DNA from 2 places in the Mesorhizobium australicum WSM2073 genome. Region 1 is predicted to be linked to the other one. Evidence: riboswitches for the same ligand, from Rfam matches in the RefSeq annotation. Region 1 holds a riboswitch; the other holds the start of a gene.
The links. A riboswitch is a leader RNA that binds a small molecule or an ion and turns the genes downstream of it on or off. The one in region 1 is predicted to bind S-adenosylmethionine.
Positions count from the first base shown of each region.

Region 2: another riboswitch for S-adenosylmethionine. It lies ahead of MESAU_RS29265 (O-succinylhomoserine sulfhydrylase); the one in region 1 lies ahead of metX (homoserine O-acetyltransferase MetX).

Region 1 covers NC_019973.1:1,637,555-1,648,730, reverse strand. Annotated here, with positions in the region: gene MESAU_RS07870 (carboxymuconolactone decarboxylase family protein) at 1-117, opposite strand, end outside; gene MESAU_RS07865 (LysR family transcriptional regulator) at 221-1,126, shown strand; gene MESAU_RS07860 (lysophospholipid acyltransferase family protein) at 1,204-1,992, shown strand; gene MESAU_RS07855 (aldo/keto reductase) at 2,059-3,006, opposite strand; gene MESAU_RS07850 (gamma-glutamylcyclotransferase) at 3,130-3,651, opposite strand; gene MESAU_RS07845 (DUF2125 domain-containing protein) at 3,787-4,785, shown strand; gene MESAU_RS07840 (sugar kinase) at 4,789-5,721, shown strand; gene MESAU_RS07835 (prephenate/arogenate dehydrogenase family protein) at 5,718-6,653, opposite strand; gene hisC (histidinol-phosphate transaminase) at 6,677-7,786, opposite strand; SAM riboswitch at 7,924-8,001, shown strand; gene metX (homoserine O-acetyltransferase MetX) at 8,119-9,288, shown strand; gene metW (methionine biosynthesis protein MetW) at 9,410-10,024, shown strand; gene MESAU_RS07815 (glycosyltransferase family 2 protein) at 10,308-11,176, shown strand, end outside.
Region 2 covers NC_019973.1:6,132,970-6,144,145, reverse strand. Annotated here, with positions in the region: gene MESAU_RS29295 (GcrA family cell cycle regulator) at 1-272, opposite strand, end outside; gene MESAU_RS29290 (aspartate aminotransferase family protein) at 628-1,827, shown strand; gene argF (ornithine carbamoyltransferase) at 1,844-2,755, shown strand; gene MESAU_RS29280 (Hsp33 family molecular chaperone) at 2,920-3,951, shown strand; gene apaG (Co2+/Mg2+ efflux protein ApaG) at 4,026-4,418, opposite strand; gene MESAU_RS29270 (ceramide glucosyltransferase) at 4,638-5,789, shown strand; gene MESAU_RS29265 (O-succinylhomoserine sulfhydrylase) at 5,820-7,010, opposite strand; SAM riboswitch at 7,067-7,144, opposite strand; gene MESAU_RS29260 (2'-deoxycytidine 5'-triphosphate deaminase) at 7,303-8,397, shown strand; gene araD1 (AraD1 family protein) at 8,607-9,599, opposite strand; gene mmsB (multiple monosaccharide ABC transporter permease) at 9,803-11,095, opposite strand; gene mmsA (multiple monosaccharide ABC transporter ATP-binding protein) at 11,092-11,176, opposite strand, start outside.

The DNA of each region.
Region 1 (11,176 bases):
GGCGACCATCCGAAACAGGTTCGGCACGACACCAAGCTGTTTTTCCACCACTTGCAGCATGGGCTGCGCGGCGGCGGGAGCGGCAGCGATGGACGAAGGCGTAGCGATGCGGGGCATAGAGATTTCCTGGTTGAGGTGTGCCCCCGTTATATGCAGCCTTCCATGTTGCGGATGTAGATGCCATATTTGCAACCAACCCTTCCATTTTCTGGAAGAAATGATGGATCGTCTCGAAGCCATGTCCCTTTTCGTCGCGGCGGCGGAGGGCGGCAGCCTTTCCGCCGCCGCGCGCCATTCGGACGTTCCGTTGGCAACAGTCAGCCGCAAGGTCTCCGAACTGGAGCGGTACCTGAAGACACGCCTGTTGAACCGCTCGACGCGGCGGCTGACACTGACCGACGCCGGCCATGCCTATCTCACTGCCTGCCGCCGCATCCTCGACGAGGTCGGCGACGCCGAACGCACCGCCGGCGGCGAATACAGCGCCCCGACAGGGGAATTGATCGTCACCGCGCCGATCGTCTTCGGCCGCCTTCACGTGCTACCGGTCGTCACCGACTTCCTCGCCGCCTATCCCCTGGTGGATATCCGCCTGACGCTCGGCGACAGGATAAGCCAGTTGGCCGAGGATCATATCGACCTCGCCGTCCGTATCGGCAGGCTGCCGGATTCGCGCATGGTCGCCATCAGGGTCGGTTCGATCGGTCATGTTGTCTGCGCGAGCCCTGCCTATCTGGCCGGACGCGGCATTCCAGAAATTCCAGGAGATCTCGAGGCGCACAGCTGCATTACCTTCGAGGGCCTTGGCTCGCTCGCCACCTGGACCTTCACCGTGGACAAGGCTGATTTTGTCGTGCCGGTCCGATCAAGGCTCCGGGTCAACACCGCCGAGGCGGCGATTGATGCGGCGATCGCCGGTGTCGGAGTGACACGGGTGCTTTCCTACCAGATTGTCGCCGCCGCACGCTCGGGAACACTGCGCCCCGTGCTCAGGGATTTCGAACCCGAGCCTTGGCCGGTAAACCTGGTGCATGCGGGCCAGGGCCGGCTGCCGGTGAAACTGCGCGCCTTCCTCGACTTCGCCGCCCCCCGCCTGAGGGAACGCCTGGCGCAGGCGACCTGGTAGGACGGGCAGTATCGCACCGTTTCCTTTTTCTCCGCGCTTGGTGTAACCAACGCACACTTCCTCACCGGACCTCCCCCATGCTCTATGTCAGATCGCTGGCGTTCAATTTCGTCTTCTACGTCAATCTGATCGTCCAGATGATCCTCTGGACCCCGTACTATTTCCTGTCGCCCCGCCACCGCGCCTGGTTCGTGCCGAAATTCTGGTCGCGCACCTCGATGTGGCTCTATGACAAGATCGCCGGCACCAAAAACGACATCACCGGGCAGGAAAACCTGCCCGAGGGCTCCTTCATCCTGGCGCCCAAGCACCAGTCGTTCTGGGACGCCATCGCCTTCTTCCCCTTCCTCCAGGACCCGCTCTACATCCTCAAGCGCGAGCTGACCTGGATCCCCTTCTTCGGCTGGTACATCTTGAAGATGCGGATGATCCCGGTGCATCGCGGCAGCCGCTCCAAGGCCTTGAAGGCGGTGGTTGCGGCGACCAAGGAAGAAATGGCGCGCAACCCGCGCCAGCTGATCATCTATCCCGAGGGCACCCGTCGGGCGCCGGGCGACGAGCCGGCCTACAAATACGGCATCGTCGAAATCTATTCGCAGCTTGGCGTTCCGGTCGTGCCGGTCGCCCATGTCGCTGGCCTCTATTGGCCGCGCCGCAAGTTCCTGCGCTATCCCGGCACCGTCAAGGCGCGCTTCCTGCCGCCTATACCGCCTGGCCTAGGCAAGGACGAGTTCATGGCGCGGCTGATCGGTGAGACCGAAGCTGCCTGCGACCAGCTTCTCCTCGAGGCATCTCGCGCATCCAACCCGCCGGCCCTGCCGCCAACGGCGGTGAAACGGCTTCGGGAGCTCGGCGCGAAGGCCTGAAGCCTCCTGACCACGGGCCGTCAGCCGTACACCGCCAGCACCGTGGTCAGCACCAGCGTCGCAGCCTCAGGCGCCGGCCTTGTCGAGTTCGGCCATATCGTCCGCGGACAGCTTCAGCGACGCCGCGCGGATCAGGCTGTCCATCTGCTCAGGCTTGGTCGCACTGGCGATCGGCGCGGTGACGCCGGGCCGCGCGATAACCCAAGCAAGCGCCACTTCCGCCTGTTTGGCCGAATGCCTGGCCGACACCGCGTCCAGCGCCGCCAGGATGCGCATGCCACGCGCATTGAGGTAGTCTTTCACCCCGCCGCCGCGCTCGCTTTGGCCGAGATCGGCCTCGCTGCGGTACTTGCCGCTGAGAAAGCCCTTGGCCAAGCTGAAATAGGTGATGACGCCGATATCCTCCGCCACGCAGAGATCGCGCAGCGGGCCATCGAAGGAGGAGCGGTCATAGAGATTGTATTCCGGCTGCAGCACCTCGTAGCGCGGCAGGCCGCGCAGGCTTGCCACGTCAAGTGCCGCGCGCAACTGGCCGGCGTCGAGGTTGGAACAGCCGGCATAGCGGATCTTGCCCTTGGCGAGCAGTTTCTCATAGGCGCCGAGGGTTTCCTCATAGGGCGTGGTCGGATCCGGCCAGTGCGACAGGTAAAGGTCGATGAATTCGGTCTGCAGCCGCTTCAGCGATGCATCGACAGCCTTTTCGATATAGGCGGCCGACAGGTCCTTGTGGCCCTGCCCCATGTCTGAGCCGACCTTGGTGACCACCACGACCTTGTCGCGATTGCCACGATCCTTCATCCATTTGCCGATGATGGTTTCCGATTCACCGCCCTTGTTGCCGGGAACCCAGCGCGAATAGGCGTCGGCCGTGTCGATGGCATTGAGGCCGGCTCCGACAAAGCGATCGAGCAGATCGAAAGAAGTCTTCTCGTCGGCGGTCCAGCCGAAGACATTGCCACCCAGAACCAGCGGCGCGATGGAAAGGTCGGTGCGACCGAGACGGCGTTTCTGCAAGACGGATCTCCGTGGTGATTGGGACCGGGCGGATGCCGCCCGCTGGCTGGGTTCGGAGCCTAACCTAGGTCTTGCCGCATCGAGGTCAAAGGCCTGGCCACCCTTTTCCGCGGAGCCAGCGCTTCACAAAGTCGCTATCCGGTGCGCCACATCCTCCAGCCAGTGGTCGCGAATCTCGAGCGCTTCCAGATGCTTCAGCGTGCTCAGCACATAATCCTCGTTGTCACCGGATCGGCCGACCGCGCCGCGCACCACGGCCGCCGCCTCCGCCGCGTCCAGCGCGCCCGCATATTGCTCATGCTTGCGGTCGACGACGTAGGCCACGGCTTCCACCGTGCCACCGCCGTCGAGGCGAACCTTGAGCGTCCGCTCGAGATAGACGCTGGTGACGAGTTCGCGCTCGCGCAGATAGGCAATGACCTCGTCGCGCAATTCGCCAGGGACGCGGTACGCAAGGCCGACGCAGGAGCCGCCATGGTCGAGGCCAAGCACCAGTCCGGGCCGCTGGCGCGTGCCGCGATGCACGAAGGAATAGACGCAGAGCGAGCGGCGATAGCCATGCAGGCGGGCGCGTCGTGTCTCGACATGAGCGAAACCCGGCCGCCAGATCAGCGAACCGTAGCCGAACACCCAAAAATCGCCCATATCACCGCGCCTGATTGCAAAAAGAATGGCAGCACCGCACCGGTAACCGGTGTTTTTTCCATCCGTCTCTGTCTACCTAGTGTTCGGAACCTGAGAATCCGTCCACACCATCCATGCGTTAATGAGAGCCAAAGCATGACGTCAAGTGACGAACGCCAACCGGGTAACCGTCGCCGCCTGTGGTGGCTTGCCGCGTTCATCCTCGTGCTGTTCGCCATTTACAGCGCCGGCTGGTTCTATCTGGCCAGCAGGGTCCGGTCCGAGGCCGAAAAGGCGGTTGCCACGCTCAACAAGAGCGGCATCGAGGCCGGTTGCGCCAACCTCCAGGTCGGTGGCTATCCACTGAGCTTTGCCGTCTCTTGCGACAACCTCGCCTACGAGGACGACGCCAAGAGCATTGCTGCCTCGGCCGGCTCCTTCAACGCCGTCGCCCAGATCGTCCAGCCCTTGTCGCCTGTTGCCAATCTACGCGGTCCACTCCGGACCTCCGTCCCCGGCATGATGCCGCTCTGGATCGACTGGGACAATCTGCAGGCCAACGTCAAATTGTGGTACCCGCTGCCCCGGCGTGTAGCGCTGCAGGCCGAGGGCCTGTCGGGCCAGACCGACCCGGCCGACGACACCGATCCGGTGGAACTGTTCAGTGCCGGCAAGGCGTCAGGCCAATTGCAGCCCAACAACGGCGATCTCGATTATGTCGGCAGCTTTGGCGATCTCGAGATCGATGCCGACGCGATCGGCGGGCGGGTGTTGCCGGCGCTCGATGCCAGCGGCGACGTGACACTGAAGAACGGCGTGGCGCTGATCGGCACGCAGGTGAAAAGCCTGCGCGGCCAGCGGATCGAAATCCGCAACCTCGATCTGTCGTCCGGCACGGCGCGCGTCACCGTTTCCGGGCCGCTGTCAGTCGATGCCGAGGGTCTCGTCGACGCCGACCTGATGATCAGGATCAAGGATCCCAAGGCGGTGGCATCTATTCTTGCCGGCGCCATACCCGAGCAGAAGAATGCGATCGAGCAGGGTTTTGGCGCCCTGGCGCTGCTTGGCAGCGAACCGTCCATGCCGCTGAAAGTGGTCAAGGGCAAGGCTTCCCTCGGCTTCATTCCGCTGGGCAAGATCAAGCCGGTCAACTAACGGATGGCGGGGCCGGCAAAGCTGCTGAGCGTCGGCGCACTGACGCTTGACACCATTCTTCGTGTCGAATCACTGCCCACGCATCAGGGAAAATTCATCGCCTCGGACGGCATCCAGATCGCCTCGGGCATGGCGACGAGCGCGGCCTGCGCCGCGCATCGCCTGGGTGCCGAGGTGTCGCTATGGGCTAGCGCCGGCGACGATCCGGTCGGCGATCTGCTGATTGCCGGGATAGAGGCCGAGGGCGTCGATTGCAGCCATGTACGCCGCGTCAGCGGCGCCCGCTCGGCACTGGCCTCGATCCTGGTCGATGCGCATGGCGAGCGGATCATCGTGCCTTTCTACGACGCGCGCGCGCAGGCCGATCCCGAGGTTTTGCCGTTCACCGACATAACGGCATTCGACGCCGTACTGGCCGACGTGCGCTGGCCGGGCGCCGCGGCGCTTGCCCTTAAGGCGGCGCGCGCCGCCGGCCGCCCAGCCATACTCGATGCCGATACCGCGCCCCTGGCGGTACTGGAGCGATTATTGCCGCTCGCCTCGCACATCGTCGCCTCGGAGCCGGCGGTCCGCATCATATGCGGCCACGCGCTGGATCTGGAGACCGCCTGCACCGATTTGGCGTCCCGCACCGATGCGTTCGTCGCGGTCACCGGCGGCGCGGCGGGTACCTGGTGGTTCGACCGAAGCGCCGGATCATCCCGCCATGTCGAGGCACCGAGGGTCAAGGCGGTCGACACGCTGGCCGCCGGCGATGTCTTTCATGGCGCCTTTGCCGTCGGGCTGGCGGAAGCCATGGCGGTCGAGCACGCACTGCGCTTTGCCAGCGCGGCCGCCGCGCTCAAGTGCCTGCGCTTCGGCGGCCGGCTGGGCGCGCCGGATCGGGCGGAGACGCTCGCCATGATGGCAACCGCCTGGCCGGTTGAAATCACCTAGCTCTTTGCCGGATGCTCGACCGCCTGGCGGCCAAAATCGGGCGCGTCGATATCCTGGCCCGCCTCGATGATCGAGCGGCGCACGGCGCGGGTGCGGGTGAACAGGTCGAAGAGCTTGTCGCCGTCGCCCCAGCGGATGGCGCGCTGCAGGAACGCCAGGTCTTCCGAGAACCGCGCCAACATTTCCAGGATGGCATCCTTGTTGTGCAGGCACACGTCCCGCCACATGGTCGGATCGGAGGCAGCCAGACGCGTGAAATCGCGAAAACCGGAGGCGGAATATTTGATCACTTCCGTCTTGGTCACCGATTCCAGATCGTCGGCGGTGCCGACGATGTTGTAGGCGATGATGTGCGGCAGATGCGAGACGATGGCCAGCGTCATGTCGTGATGCTGCGGGTCCATCGTGTCGATGTTGGCGCCGCAGCGGCGCCAGAATTCCGACAGCCGTTCCAGCGCTTCCGGATCGGTGCCCGGCACCGGCGTGAAGATGCACCAGCGGTTGTCGAACAGGTCGGCAAACCCGGCATCCGGGCCGGATTTTTCGGTGCCCGCCAGCGGATGGCCAGGAATGAAATGGACGCCTTCAGGCACATGCGGCTGCATCTGCGCGATGACCGAGGCCTTGGTCGAGCCGACATCGGTGAGGATCGCCCCCTTTTTCAGCGCCGGCGCGATTTCCTCCGCTACAGCGCCGGATGAGCCGACCGGCACCGAGACAACGACCAGATCGGCATCACGCACCGCGTCCCCGGCATCGATGGTGTAGGAATCGCCAAGGCCCAGTTCCTCGGCTCGCTTGAGCGTTGCCGCACTGCGCGTCGAGATGGCGACATGGCGAGCCAAGCCCTCGCGTCGGATGACGCGGGCCAGAGACGAGCCGATCAGGCCGATACCGACCAGCGCGATCTTTTCGAACATCGGTGATGCCATGGTGTTCCAGCTCTTTAGACGTTCTAGCTTTTCAGGAATGTCGTGAGCGCGGCGACAACGCCGCGATTGGCCTCTTCAGTGCCGACGGTCATGCGAAGCGCGTTGGGAAAGCCGTAACCTGAAACGCGCCGCAGAATATAGCCGCGCGCGCTCAGATAATCGTCAGCCGCCGCCGCGGAATGCTTCTGATCGTCGGGAAAATGAATGAGCAGGAAATTGCCGACGCTCGGCGTCACGCGCAGCCCGAGCCCGGTCATTTCGCCGCTCAGCCAGGTGAGCCAGGTCTCGTTATGCGCCACGCTGCGCTCGACATGGGCACGGTCGCGGATCGCGGCGATGCCAGCCTCGATCGCAGTCGCATTGACGTTGAAGGGGCCGCGTACACGATTGATGGCGTCGACGATATGCAGGGGACCATACATCCAGCCGATGCGCGCGCCGCCGAGCCCGATCTTGGAGAAGGTGCGGGTCATCACCACGTTCTCGGCGCTGCCGGCCAGCTCGATGCCGGCTTCGTAGTCGTTGCGGCGGACATATTCGGCGTAGGCCGCGTCGAGCACCAGGAGCACGTTTCCCGGCAGTCCGGCATGAAGGCGGCGCACCTCCTGGAACGGCACATAGGTGCCGGTCGGGTTGTTGGGATTGGCCAGGAACACGATTTTCGTGCGCGGCGTGACGGCCGCCAGCATCGCGTCGATGTCGGCGCGCTCGTCGGTCTCCTTGACCACGACCGGGGTGGCACCTGCCGACTGGATGTAGATCTTGTAGACCATGAAGGCGTGTTCGGTGAACATAGCCTCGTCGCCGGGCGCGAGATAGGTCTGCGCCAACAGGCCGAGGATCTCGTCCGACCCGTTGGAGCAGATGATGTTTTGCGCGTTGAGGCCATGCACCTCGGCGATAGCCTCGCGCAACCGCTTGGCGCTGCCGTCGGGATAGATGTCGAGTTTGCCGGCGACCTCGCGCGCGGCCTCGATCGCCTTCGGCGAAGGCCCAAGCGGATTCTCGTTCGACGACAGCTTGTAGACCTTGGCCACACCGGCGGCCGCCGAGCTTTTGCCGGGCACATAGGCCTCTATGTCCATGATGCCCGCGCGCGGAGTTGGACGTGCCTGATCCGGTGTCTGGTTCATATCTTGCAAAATCCGTCGAAAACGCCTCCATCCGGAGGCCGCTGCGGAAATACAAGCCATGGCACGCAATGTCGAGAGGTGGCAGTGGTGCCAGCCGCCGCCATTGACGGCGAGGCAGGCGGGTTCTAGAAAGACGATGACAGTTCCGTGGTGATTTGGCCGGTCGGCTTGCAGCCACGTTAAACAATTCGCTAAAGGGCCGTTTGCGTGACGTAACCGGCTTTGCGAAGGCAATGCCGGTTTTTTGTTGTCCGCGACCGGCCGGACGGACGCATCGGCGGCGGAGATCGGCAACGATTTCCACGAGCGCACGGTGCAGCAAGAGAGACGTGATGGCCGCTCTGCGTGCAGGAAAGACCAACAACGAGGCCGACCAACCGTCGAGCCCGGTGTTGCGTTTCGGACCCGACAAGCCGCTCAAGCTCGACGCCGGCACGCTGCTGTCGCCGTTCCAGATCGCCTACCAGACCTATGGCACGCTGAACGATGCCCGCTCCAATGCCATCCTCGTCTGCCACGCGCTGACCGGCGACCAGCATGTCGCCAGCACCAATCCGGTAACCGGCAAGCCCGGTTGGTGGGAAGTGCTGATCGGACCGGGCAGGATCATCGATACCAGCCGTTTCTTCGTCATCTGCTCCAATGTCATCGGCGGCTGCTTGGGTTCCACCGGTCCGGCCTCTACCAACCCGGCCACGGGTAAACCCTATGGCCTCGACCTGCCGGTCATCACCATCCGCGACATGGTGCGCGCGCAGCAGATGCTGATCGACCATTTCGGCATCGAGAAACTGTTCTGCGTGCTCGGCGGCTCGATGGGCGGCATGCAGGTTCTGGAATGGGCGTCGAGCTATCCCGAGCGCGTGTTCTCGGCGCTGCCGATCGCCACCGGGGCGCGCCATTCGTCACAGAACATCGCCTTCCACGAAGTCGGGAGGCAGGCCGTGATGGCGGATCCGGACTGGCATGGCGGCAAATATTTCGAACACGGCAAGCGCCCGGAGAAAGGGCTGGCGGTGGCGCGCATGGCCGCCCACATCACCTATCTGTCCGAAGCCGCCCTGCACCGCAAATTCGGACGCAATTTGCAGGACCGCGAAGCGCTGACCTTCGGCTTCGATGCCGACTTCCAGATCGAGAGCTATCTGCGCCACCAGGGCATGACCTTCGTCGACCGCTTCGATGCCAACTCCTATCTCTACATGACGCGGTCGATGGATTATTTCGACCTCGCCGCCGATCATGGCGGCCGGCTGGCCGACGCCTTCGCCGGCACGAAAACCCGCTTTTGCCTGGTGTCCTTCACATCGGACTGGCTGTTCCCGACAGAAGAGAGCCGCTCCATCGTCCACGCACTCAACGCCGCCGGCGCCTCGGTATCCTTCGTCGAGATCGAGACCGATCGCGGCCACGACGCCTTCCTGCTCGACGAGCCGGAACTGTTTGCCGCCATCAACGGCTTCATCGGCTCGGCCGCGCGCGCCAGGGGGCTCAGCGCATGACCCCGAAAAGTTGCAGACGTTTCGGATCAAGGTCATGCGCCAAACAGGACGGCGAAGCCATGACCCCGAAAAGTTGCAGACGTTTCGGACCAAGGTCACGCGCCGTCCACCAGGCGAAGCCATGAGCGTCAACGGCAGCCAACGCGTCGACCTCGAGGTCGTCGCCAACCTCATCCCGCCGCAATCGCGTGTGCTCGACGTCGGCTCGGGCGACGGCTCATTGCTCGAATTGCTGCAGGACACCAAGCAGGTCGACGGTCGCGGACTCGAGCTGTCGCAGCGTGGCGTCAACGAATGCGTGGCGCGCGGTCTCAGTGTCATCCAGGGCGACGCCGACACCGATCTCGAATTCTATCCCGACAAGGGCTTTGACTTCGTTGTCCTGTCGCAGACCCTGCAGGCCACCCGCAACCCGAAGCTGGTGCTCGACGAGCTGCTCAGGATCGGCAACCGGGCGATCGTGTCTTTCCCCAATTTCGGTCACTGGCGGGTGCGCCTGTCGCTGTTCGTCAAGGGCCGCATGCCTGTGACCAGCGACCTGCCCTATTCCTGGTACGACACGCCCAACATCCACTTCTGCACGATCCGAGACTTCGTCAATTTGTGCGAAGAGCTTGGCGCGACAGTGGAGAAGGCGACCGCGCTCGACGCCAACGGCCAGAAGATCGGCCTGTCGATGCCATGGTGGTTCTGGAATTTCTTTGGCCAACAAGCAGTGTTCCTGCTGAAGCGATAATGAAATGGGCGACGCCCGCAGGCGCGACTGCCAATCCTTGAGGGTGGCCGCGCGTCTTTCAGCGGGTGCGAAAGTGTTGCAGTTGAAGCGCCATGAGCTGGAATTCATCATGCCTGGTCGGTCGAACGACGGCACGACGGGGTGACATGGCAGGTTGTTTTTTGTAGCGTCGCACCGAATCCGATGAGGCCCATCCAGGGGGAAGTCCGATCCATTTAGCCATCCCGATGATCAAAGGACCTGGCGCGAAGGGTGTTTACGCGCTGGAGGCGACCGACGTGATATGATCGGGAACACCGAACAGGCGCCCCTCGTCACGGTGATCACGCCGACTCACAACCGGCGCGAAACGGTGCTCCGCGCCGTCCAAAGCGTGCTTTCCCAGAGCATGCCGCGATTTGAACATATCGTCATCGACGATGGTTCGACGGACGGGACCGAGGCGGCGCTCGCCCGCATCCATGACCCCCGGCTGATCTATGTCGGCGCGAAGTGGCGCGGCGCCAATGCCGCCAGGAATGCCGGCATCGAGCTAGCCCGGGCGCCCGTGGTGACTTTTCTTGATTCGGACGATCTCTTCCTGCCGCACCGGCTCGAACGGACGCTGGCATGGTTCGACGACAATCCAGCGCTCGAAGTCCTGCTCTCCTCATATGTCTCGGTGAAGGGTGGCCGCGGCACCGCCTGCGTCAACCGCGGCGCTTTTCTGAACCCGCCAATGCTGGAGCGGGCGGTGGTTGCGCAAACGGCCTTCATAGCCGGATCGGCTATAACGGCCAGGCGCGAGGCTTTGCTGGCCATCGGGGGCTATGACAGCGACATTCCCCGGATGCAGGACCGCGAGCTTCTGCTGCGCTTCGCACAGCGCTTCGGCGCGCAATTATCGGAAGATATCGACTGGACGAAGCACAATTCGCAGAATTCGATTTCAGGCCGCAGGGACGGCTATGTCGAAGCCTACGCGATCCTGATGAGTAAGCATCCGCACATCGCTCGCTCCTACCCCCATGTCCCTCCCTTTATGATCACGCGGCAGATCATCGCCGATATTCTCCGGGGGCGAATACCACAGGCATTTGCAGGATACATGGCCAACCGCTCGTCTGATGCGCTTGGTTATTCATTGCCGGAACTGATCAACGGTTATCTCCA
Region 2 (11,176 bases), 1.7 Mb from region 1:
TGAAGGGCCGTCGCGCCGATCGAAGTCGTGACGTGGCGTGCCGTGCTTGCGGCGCGCGCCACCGATTTCTGGGCGGTCGATCCCTGCGTAGCCTTCTTCTGGCGCGCCGGCGTCGCTGTTGCGCGACCGCGACCCGACAGCTTCAGCCGGTGCACCTTGCCGATGACGGCATTGCGGCTGACCCCTCCAAGCTGCGCAGCAATCTGGCTTGCGCTCAGACCCTCCGACCACAGTTTTCTCAAGAGTTCTACCCGCTCGTCAGTCCAGTTCATGACCGCGCTCCTTATAAGCGTGCGGCAATCAGAATCCATTCCCGACCCAGCACCACTGCTGGGGCAGACACCACATATATCTGGTGATTAGGTCCGCCGCACGAAATCTAGTTATTTCTCGACTACAACTACTCTATGCGCTGACTCGGTGACAAGAGTCCCAAGTGCAACACGAATCGGTTTTTTCGGTTTTCCCCAACTTGCCCGGTCGCTCATGAGCCGGCGTTGCGTCGGGAGCTTGCCGCGCGCCACTACGCGACGTTTTCGTTGACTTCATGGCCGAAAAACACGATAAGCCGCAGAAGGCCGCCGCTTTGGCGGCTTTTTTGATTTTCCGGTACCGGAGACGCATATAATGAGCGGTTCGGCGCTTTACGAGACCTTTGCTCGCGCACCCCTGGCCTTCGACCATGGGGAAGGCACTTGGCTGGTTACCGACAAGGGCGAGCGATATCTTGATTTCGCCGGCGGCATCGCGGTCAACTCGCTTGGCCACGGCCATCCGCATCTTGTCGCGGCCCTCACCGAACAGGCGGCGAAACTCTGGCACGTCTCCAATCTCTATGAGATTCCGGGGCAGAGCAGGCTTGGCGAGCGGCTGGCTGATGCCACCTTCGCCGACAAGGTATTCTTCACCAATTCCGGCGCCGAGGCGCTGGAATGCGCGATCAAGACGGCGCGGCGCTACCACTTCGTCAAGGGACATCCCGAGCGCTTCCGCATCATCACCTTCGAGGGCGCCTTCCATGGCCGCACGCTGGCGACCATCGCGGCAGGCGGCCAGTACAAATATCTCGAAGGCTTCGGACCCAAGGTCGAAGGCTTCGACCAGGTTGGCTTCGACGACATCGACGCCGCCGAGAAGGCGATCACGCCCGAGACCGCCGCGATCCTGATCGAGCCGGTGCAAGGCGAGGGCGGTATCCGCCCAGTACCGACACAGTCGCTCAAGCGGCTGCGGCAGCTCTGCGAACAGCACGGCCTGTTGTTGATATACGACGAGGTCCAGTGCGGCATTGGCCGTACCGGCAAGCTGTTCGCGCATGAGTGGTCCGCGGTGACGCCCGACATCATGGCAATCGCCAAGGGCATTGGCGGCGGCTTCCCGATGGGCGCCTGCCTTGCCACCGACGAGGCGGCCGTCGGCATGACCGCCGGCGTGCACGGCACCACATTCGGCGGCAATCCGCTGGCAATGGCGGTCGGCAACGCCGTGCTCGACGTCGTTCTGGAAGACGGCTTCCTGGAGGATGTCCAGCGCAAGGCGCTGCTGATGAAGCAGGGGCTAGCCTCGATAGCCGACGAATTCCCCGAAATCGTCGAGGATATCAGGGGCACCGGGCTGATGCTCGGCCTCAAATGCGCGATGCCCAACGGCAAGGTGAACATGGCGCTGCGCGACCAGCATTTGCTGGCGGTTCCGGCCGGCGACAACGTCATTCGCCTGCTGCCACCGCTCACCGTCACCGACGCCGAGATTCACGAAGCGCTCAACCGCATCCGCGCCGGCGCCAAGGGCCTGTCGGAGGCGATCGCCTCCGCCGCCGCGAAGTAATCCGGAACCATTCCTGATGTCAGTTCGCCATTTCACTGATCTTTCCACCGTTTCCGAAGGCGATTTGCGCTTCATGCTGGATGATGCGGTGACGCGAAAGGCGCGTCTCAAGGCCGGCGAGCGGACCAAGCCGCTCGAAGGCAAGGTGCTGGCCATGATCTTCGACAAGCCGTCGACGCGCACGCGCGTTTCTTTCGACGTCGGCATGCGCCAGCTCGGCGGCGAGACCATCATGCTGACCGGCACCGAGATGCAGCTCGGCCGCTCCGAGACAATCGCCGACACCGCCAAGGTGCTGTCGCGCTACGTCGATGCGATCATGATCCGCACCACTTCGCATGAGCGGCTGCTGGAGCTGACCGAGAATGCCACCGTTCCGGTGATCAACGGGCTGACCGACGACACCCATCCCTGCCAGCTGATGGCCGACATCATGACCTTCGAGGAGCATCGCGGTCCGGTGGCCGGCAAGACGATTGCCTGGACCGGCGACGGCAACAATGTGCTGCACTCGCTGCTCGAAGCCTCGGCACGGTTCCGCTTCAATCTCAACGTCGCCGTGCCCGAAGGCAGCGAACCGGCGCAGAAGCATATCGACTGGTCCAAGGCGCATGGCGGCAAGCTGCATTTCACCCGCTCGCCCGAGGAAGCCGTCGACCAGGCCGACTGCATCGTCACCGATTGCTGGGTATCGATGGGACAGGAACACCGTGCTCGCGGGCACAATGTCTTCTCGCCCTATCAGGTCAACGCGGCGCTGATGGCCAAGGCCAAGCCGGATGCATTGTTCATGCACTGCCTGCCGGCCCATCGCGGCGAGGAAGTGACCGACGAGGTCATCGACGGGCCGCATTCGGTGGTCTTCGACGAGGCCGAGAACCGGCTCCATGCCCAGAAGGCAGTGCTTGCCTGGTGCCTCGGTGCTTGAAGTGTCTTGGTGCTTGAAGTGTCTTGGGGCTTGAAGTGTCTTGGGCGCCCGAAATGCCCAGGCGCCAGAAATGCCCAGGCGCTTGATCTGCGGCGGCGCGATGCCTATCTGCGCCGCATCACGCAAATCAAGCGCGTTTGGACGCATGTGCCCACCAGGGCCGCATGGCCGCGCCCTGGAGCTTTGTCATGTTGGAAAGCCATCAAGTGACTGAACATCACCCCAAACTCGGCGAGTTCGGCTACGCCGGCGACGATCACGTCGTTCCCTTCGAGGTCGGTCCGCTCGACGTGCGCGGCCGCACGGTCCAGCTTGGGCCGATGCTCGACGCCATCCTTGGCCGCCACGATTATCCCGAGCCGGTCGCCCGCCTGCTGGCGGAAGCCTGCGTGCTGACCGTTCTGCTCGGCACCTCGCTCAAATTCGAAGGCAAGTTCATCCTGCAGACCCGTACCGACGGGCCTGTAGACATGCTGGTCGCGGACTTCTCCACGCCCTCGGCACTGCGCGCCTATGCACGCTTCGATGCGGATCGGCTCGAAGCACTGGTCGCGGCAGGCGAGACGTCCCAGCAGACGCTGCTTGGCAGCGGCGTGCTGGCGCTGACCATCGACCAGGGCGCCCATACCCAGCGCTACCAAGGCATCGTCCAGCTCGACGGCGAAACGCTGGAAGACGCGGCGCGCACCTATTTCCGTCAGTCGGAACAGATCCCGACCGATATCAGGCTCTCGGTCGCCAAGCTGCTGACGCCCGGGATCGGCGGCGCGCGCGAGCAATGGCGCGCCGGCGGCATCCTGGCGCAGTTCCTGCCGCAATCGCCCGAGCGCATGCGCATTCCGGACCTGCCGGGTGGGGACGGCGATCCGCGCGAGGAAGTCCACAATCCGGCCGATAATTCCTGGCAGGAACTCCTGGCCTTGCTCGGCACCATCGAGCCGACCGAATTGATCGACCCGACCATAGGCGCCGAGCGGCTGCTGTATCGTCTGTTCCACGAGCATGGCGTGCGCGTCTTCGGCGGCGTTCCCGTGGCCGACCAGTGCTCATGCTCCCGCGACAAGATCCGTGGCATCCTCGAAGGCTTCTCAGCGCAGGAGATCAAGGACAGCACAGAGGATGGCGGCATCCATGTCGCCTGCGAATTCTGCTCGACGCAGTACGACTTCGATCCGGCCGAGTTTGCGGCTCAGTAAAGCCTTTCCTTCTCCTCGTTCCGCGGGGAGAAGGTGCCCGAAGGGCGGCTGAGGGGCGGCGCGACCGTCGGCGCTCAGTTCACCGTGCGCCTTGTCCCCGGCAGATCGAGCGAGAAGGCCGGGATGGCGATGTCGAACGTCTCGCCGCGCTTGTTGCGCATCGTGTAGCGTCCGACCATGATCCCGGAGGGTGTCGAGAGCGGGCAGCCGGACGTGTACTGATAGCTGTCGCCGGGATTGAGTTCCGGCTGGTCGCCGACAACGCCCGGCCCGCGCACCTCCTCGACCCGGCCGGCACCATCGGTGATGTGCCAATAGCGCGACAGAAGCTGCACGAACTCGTCAGACTGGTTGTCGATCGTTATCTGATAGCCCCAGACGTAGCGGTTCTCTTGGGGATTTGAACGATCCTCCAGATAGAACGGCCTGACCTGCACTTCGATGTTGCGCGTCACGGCGCGGTACATGAGCGGCTCCAAAACAATCCGACGACTTTCGACGCTCGCGGTGAGCAGGTCAACGTGCGCGTCTTGTCGCGCCTGGGATTGAAACGCAGGTGCCGGCAAAGAATGTCATTTAAGTGACACACGACAATGGTGGTGTGCGCGAACCGGGCGACTCGGCCCTCTGTCGAACTGTTGAAAACGGCCGCGACGCGGGCCGACTTCCGGAGTGACCAGATCTCGATGGAACTCACTCTCATATCCGCCTCGCTTTCGACCGCACTCATCCTCTCGAACGCTGCCAGCATCCTGCTTGCCGCTTCACAGCTGAAACGGCGCACCACGATTGCCCCGCCGGCGGGCAGATCGCCGGCGGTGTCGATTGTCGTCCCGTCGCGCGGCGTCGAGCCATTCACACATGAGACGCTGGAACGCGCCTTCGCGCTCGACTGGCCGCGCTACGAACTGATCTTCTGCGTCGCCCATGCCGACGACCCGGTGGTCAAACTGATAAACAGGGCGATTGCCCGGGTTCCGCAGGTGCCGGCCCGGCTGTTGATCGGCGACGACCGTGTCAGTGCCAATCCAAAGCTCAACAATTGCGTCAAAGGCTGGGAAGCGGCGCGCCACGACTGGATCATTCTTGCCGATTCCAACGTTCTGATGCCGAGGGACTATGTCGAGCACATGATGGCGGCGTGGCAGCACGGTACCGGCCTTGTCTGCTCGACGCCGATCGGCTCCAGGCCAGATGGTTTCTGGGCCGACGTCGAATGCGCCTTCCTCAACACATTGCAGGCCCGCTGGCAGTATGCCGGTGCGGCGCTCGGCCTCGGCTTCGCCCAGGGCAAGAGCATGCTGTGGAACAAGCCGATGCTGGACGCCAATGGCGGCATACGCGCGCTGGCCGCCGAGATCGCCGAGGACGCCGCCGCAACCAAGCTGGTGAACGGCCTCGGCCTGCGTGTCAACCTCGTTGCGGCGCCCTTCGAGCAGCCGCTCGGCCAGCGCACGTTTGGCGAGATCTGGTCGCGCCAGGCCCGCTGGGCGCGCCTGCGTCGCGTCACCTTCCCGCTGTTCTTCGCGCCCGAGATCCTGACTGGTGCGGCGGTCCCGCTGGCTCTTGCGCTGATTGCCGCGGCGAGCGCCGGCGTCAGCCTCTGGGCAACCGCGATTGCCGTGCTGGCGGCATTCTATCTTCCGGAATGCGCTCTGGCCCTGGCCAAGGGTTGGCACGTCTCGACGGGCATGATCGCGGCGACGGTCGCGCGGGACGTCATGCTCCCGGCCATCTGGGCGCGCGGCTGGCTCGGCGGCGCCGTCGACTGGCGCGGCAACGCCATGACCATCCGCACCAAGACGGCGGAACTGGAGGAGACGCCATCGAGCGCTTGATCGCTGCTGACGACGCTGCCTGGACGAAACCTATTTGGCGGCCTTCAAGGCTTGCGCGATATCTTCCAGCAGGTCGTCCGTATCCTCCAGGCCGACCGACAGCCTGAGCGTACCGGGCCCGATGCCGAGTTCGGCGCGGGCCTCGTCGCTGAGGTTCTTGTGGGTGGTCGTCGCCGGATGGGTGATCAGGCTCTTGGCATCGCCCAGATTGTTCGAGATCAGCACGATGTCGAGGGCGTTCTGCAGGGCGAAGGCCGCCGGCTTGCCGCCCTTGACGTCGAGGCAGATCAGCGTCGAGCCACCCGACATCTGCTTCTTGACGATATCGGCCTGCGGGTGGTCGGCGCGGCCGGGATAGATGACGCGGGCGATCTGCGGCTGCCCGGCCAGGAAGTCGGCGATCCTGCCGGCGCTCTCGGTCTGCTGGCGCACGCGCAGCGGCAAGGTTTCCAGGCCCTTCAGCAGCGTCCAGGCGTTGAACGGCGACAGGCTGGGACCGGTGTGGCGGAAATAGTCGTGCAGGTTCTCGTCAATCCACTTCTTGTCCGACAAGATGACGCCGCCCAGGCAGCGGCCCTGGCCGTCAATGTGCTTCGTGGCCGAGTAGACGACGATGTGCGCACCAAGCTGCAACGGCTTCTGTTGCAGCGGCGTGGCAAAGACATTGTCGACGACCAGCCGCGCGCCGATCGAATTGGCAAGCGAGGCGACGGCGGCGATGTCGACGACCTCGAGCGTCGGGTTGGTCGGGCTTTCCAGGAAGAACAGCTTGGTGTTCGGCCTGACCGCCTTTTCCCAATTGGCGATCTCGGTGCCGTCGACCAAGGTCGCCTCGATGCCATAGCGCGGCGCCAGCGTCTCGACCACCCAGCGGCAGGAGCCGAACAGCGCGCGCGCGGCCACGATGTGGTCGCCGGCCTTGACGCTGCACAGAAGGGCAGCCGTCACCGCCGCCATGCCCGACGCCGTGGCGCGCGCGTCTTCGGCGCCTTCAAGCGCGCACATGCGCTTTTCGAACATGTCGACGGTCGGGTTGGCGTAGCGCGAATAGATGAAACCAGGCTCTTCGCCCTTGAAGCGGGCCTCGGCGGCCTGCGCCGTCTGATAGACATAACCCTGGGTCAGGTACATCGCCTCGGAGGTTTCGCCGAAGCCGGAACGCAGGGTTCCGCCATGCACGAGTGCCGTCTGAGGTTTCCAGTTGCGCTTCTTGGTGCTCATCGCTTTGTTCCAGACACAAAAAAACCGGCCGCGAAAGTCGCAACCGGTCCATACGGCCTTGCGGCCCGACGGTCCTTTAGCGACTTGTTTAACGTGGCTGCAAGCCGACCGGCCAAATCACCACGGGATAACGACCCTTTAGACCCGCGCCACGCTTGCGTCAATTGCCGGCTTCATTAAGACGTTTGTACCAAGGCAGGTTCCGCAGAAGTGCCCGGCGGTTTTGCGGCAAGATCCTGCAACAAACAAGAACCTGCAACGAAAGAGACCAGTCTTGGGGCGGAGCCAGACTTTGCGGCAGACAGGCATTCTTCCCGATCAGGACATTTCGGCGCTGTTCCGGTCCGGCGCGCTGAAGTCGCCGCGCGCGCTCGATGCCGACCAGATCCAGCCGGCAAGCCTTGATCTCAGATTGGGCGAAAGGGCCTGGCGGGTTCGCGCCTCGTTCCTGCCCGGTCCCAACCACAAGGTGTCGGAAAAGCTCGATCGGCTGCAACTGCACGAGATCAGTCTGACCGAAGGCGCGGTCCTCGAAACCGGCTGCGTCTATATTGTGCCGCTGCTCGAAAGTCTGGCCCTGCCGGCTGACATTTCGGCCTCGGCAAATCCGAAGAGCTCGACCGGGCGGCTCGACATCTTCACCCGCGTCATGACCGATCGGGGCCACGAGTTCGATAAGATCGCCGCCGGCTACAACGGTCCGCTCTATCTCGAGGTCAGCCCGCGCACCTTTCCGATCATCGCGCGCACGGGTTCGCGCCTGTCTCAAATCCGCTTTCGCACCGGCAACGCGCTGCTCTCGGAAGCCGAGTTGCATGAACTGCATCGTGCCGAGATGCTGGTCGCCACGGAGCCACCGAACATTTCCGGCGGCGGCATCGCGCTGTCGATCGACCTCAATGGCGACAAGGATGGGCTGGTCGGCTATCGTGGCAAGCACCACACCGGCCTCGTCGATGTCGACAAGCGCGCTGCGCAGGATGTCCTCGACTTCTGGGAGCCGATCCACAAGAGCCGCGCCGGCGAACTGGTGCTCGATCCCGACGAATTCTACATCCTCGTCAGCCAGGAGGCGGTGCATGTGCCGCCGCTCTACGCCGCCGAGATGACGCCATTCGATCCGCTGGTCGGCGAGTTTCGTGTCCACTATGCCGGCTTTTTCGATCCGGGTTTCGGCCATTCGGCGGCCGGCGGCACCGGCAGCCGGGCGGTGCTCGAAGTACGCAGCCACGAAGTGCCGTTCATTCTCGACCACGGCCAGATCGTCGGCCGGCTGGTCTACGAGCATATGCTGAAGCGACCGCAGGCGCTCTACGGCACCGATCTCGGCTCGAACTACCAGGCGCAGGGCCTGAAGCTGTCGAAGCATTTCCGCGCCGTGCGCTAAGGTCGAAGCTGCCGATCCCCCCACGAGGGGCCTTGTGGAAGAGAAGCCCGGCAGGGCAGAGCGGACGCGAAGGGTTGCTGCCCTCATTCATCCCGCGATCTGTTGAGAGCCGAAGGCGTGACTGGAACCTATTGCTAGATCGGCGGGACAGCGCCCCGCTCTGGCTTGCCAGCCATTCCCCACGAGAGGGGAATCACGCGCTCATGGCTTCAAAGCGCCTTCACCGACACCTTCACCGGCTTTTCGATCTCGAGCGGGTTGCGCAGCGGCAGTCCGAAGTCCCCGGCCTCGATCTCGAACACGTCGCCGGCCTCCGTCTTGATGCCGTCGGCGAAGGATAGCGTCGCGGTGCCGAACATATGCACATGCACGTCGCCAGGCTGGCGGAAGGCCGAATATTTGAAGTGGTGGTGTTCGAGATTGGCGATGGTGTGGGACATGTTCGTTTCACCCGACAGGAAGGGTTTCTCCCACAATGCCTTGCCGTCGCGCAGGATACGCGACGTGCCGCGGATGTCCGAAGGCAGGTCTCCGATCAGGATCTCCGGGCCGAAGGAGGCATTGCGCAGCTTGGAATGGGCTAGGAAGAGATAGTTGACGCGCTCGGTCACATGGTCCGAGAATTCGTTCGACAAGGTGAAGCCGACGCGGAATGGCGCCCCGTCATCGCCGATGACATAGATCCCGGCGACCTCTGGTTCCTCGCCGGCATCCTTGGCAAAGGCCGGTGACATGAGCGCCGCGCCAGGCGCGACTGCCATGGTGCCGTTCCCCTTGTAGAACCATTCCGGCTGCACGCCGACCTGGCCTTTCGCGGGCTTGCCGCCTTCCAGTCCCATGCGGAACATCTTCATGGAATCGGTGAGTTGCTCCTCGCCGTCGGTGCTGAGCTTCTTGTGCATGGAATCGCGCGTCGCGGCCGACCCCAGATGCGTCAGCCCGGTGCCGGTCAAGTGCAGATGCGCCGGGTCGGGGTGGTTGATCGGCGACAGCAGGCGCCCCCGCTTGTAGGCGGCGTCGAGATCGATCGTCTCGCCAAGCCCCTTGCGTTCGATCAGGGCGGCCAGGCCGACGCCGGTGCGGGCAGCCTCCATCGCCAGCGAATAGACGCTGCGCGCCCCGTTGATGATCCGGGTCTTCCCGCCGCTGCGGGCAACGACACGGATCGTCTCGGCGTCGTCGAGAATCTGCGAGATCAGCATGATCAGTCCTCTCTCATTTATCTGTATCCGGCTGCCGATGGGCAAATCCTAACCGGCGCGGCGCGGAAACGCGCCACGGTTGAAACGCTTCGTCCGGATTGCGTTCGCGAGCCTGGTCCTTCCCCGGACTTCTTGGTGCCGACGGGCTGCCGGCAGCCCCGCGATCTAGAACCCGTATGCCTCCTAGTCCTCGCCCCCGGCCCTCAAGCCTTGTTCTTGTTGTAGACGTCGAAGATCACGGCCCCGAGCAGCACCAGGCCCTTGACCACCTGCTGCCAGTCGACATTGACGCCCATGATCGACATGCCGTTGTTCATCACGCCCATGATGAAGCCGCCGACCACCGCGCCGATGACCTGGCCGACGCCGCCCATCGCCGAGGCGCCGCCGATGAAGACGGCCGCGATCACGTCGAGCTCGCTGCCGAGGCCGGCCGCCGGCACGGCCTGGCCGAGACGTGCGGCGATGATCAGCCCGCCGAGCGCCGACAGAACGCCCATATTGACGAACACCCAGAGCGTCAGCCTTTCGGTGTTGATGCCCGACAGTTGCGCCGCCTTGGCGTTGCCTCCCATGGCGTAGATGCGGCGGCCGATGGTCATGCGCTTGGTGACGAAGACGAACAGCGAGATCAGCACGCCCATCACCAGCAGCACGATCGGCAGGCCCCGATAGGTCGCGAACTGGAAGACCAGGAAGAGCGCCAGCGCGCTGCCGACCAGGGTCTTGATGACGAACAGGGTGAAAGGCTCGGCCTCATAACCGTGGAGTTCGCGCTTGCGTCGCGTCCTGAAGCCGAAATAGGCGTAGGCGAGCACCGCGATCAGGCCCAGCACGACTGTCGTCATGTGAAGCGTCAGGCCACTGCCCAAAACGGTCTTGCCGGCCGCGTTCACCGTCGGCGGGATCAGGGTCAGCGGGCCGATCACATCGGGGATGAAACCGGAACTCAGCGCCTTGAAACTGTCGGGAAGCGGGCCGACCGAGGAGCCGCCGCCAAGCAGCGCCTGGCAGATGCCGCGGAAGATCAGCATGCCGGCGAGCGTCACGATGAAGCTTGGTATGCGGTGATAGGCGATCCAGTACCCTTGCGCGCCACCGATCAACCCGCCGACGATGAGGCAGACGATCGAGACAACGAGCGGATTGCTGAATATGCCAAGCGGCCAGATGACCATCATCATGGCGGCAAGCGCGCCGATGAAGCCGGCGACCGATCCTACGCTGAGATCGATGTAGCCGGCGACGATGACCAGCAGCATGCCGAGCGCCATCACGATGATGAACGAGTTCTGCTGCACCAGGTTGCTGAGGTTGACCGGTTTGAACAGCGTTCCCGACGTCGTGTACTGGAAGAACAGCATGATGACGATCAGCGCGATGATCAGGCCGTATTCGCGCAGGTTCGTCGTCAGCGCCGAGACGGCGACGCGAGGACCCTGCTTGACGTCCTCGGCGGTGCCGCTTTGAGGTGCGGGAGCGCTGTCTGTGCTCATGATGCTTTTCCTTCTCCGCGAACAATGGCGCGCATGATTTTTTCCTGGCTGGCGTCGCTTGCCGCCATCTCGCCGACGATG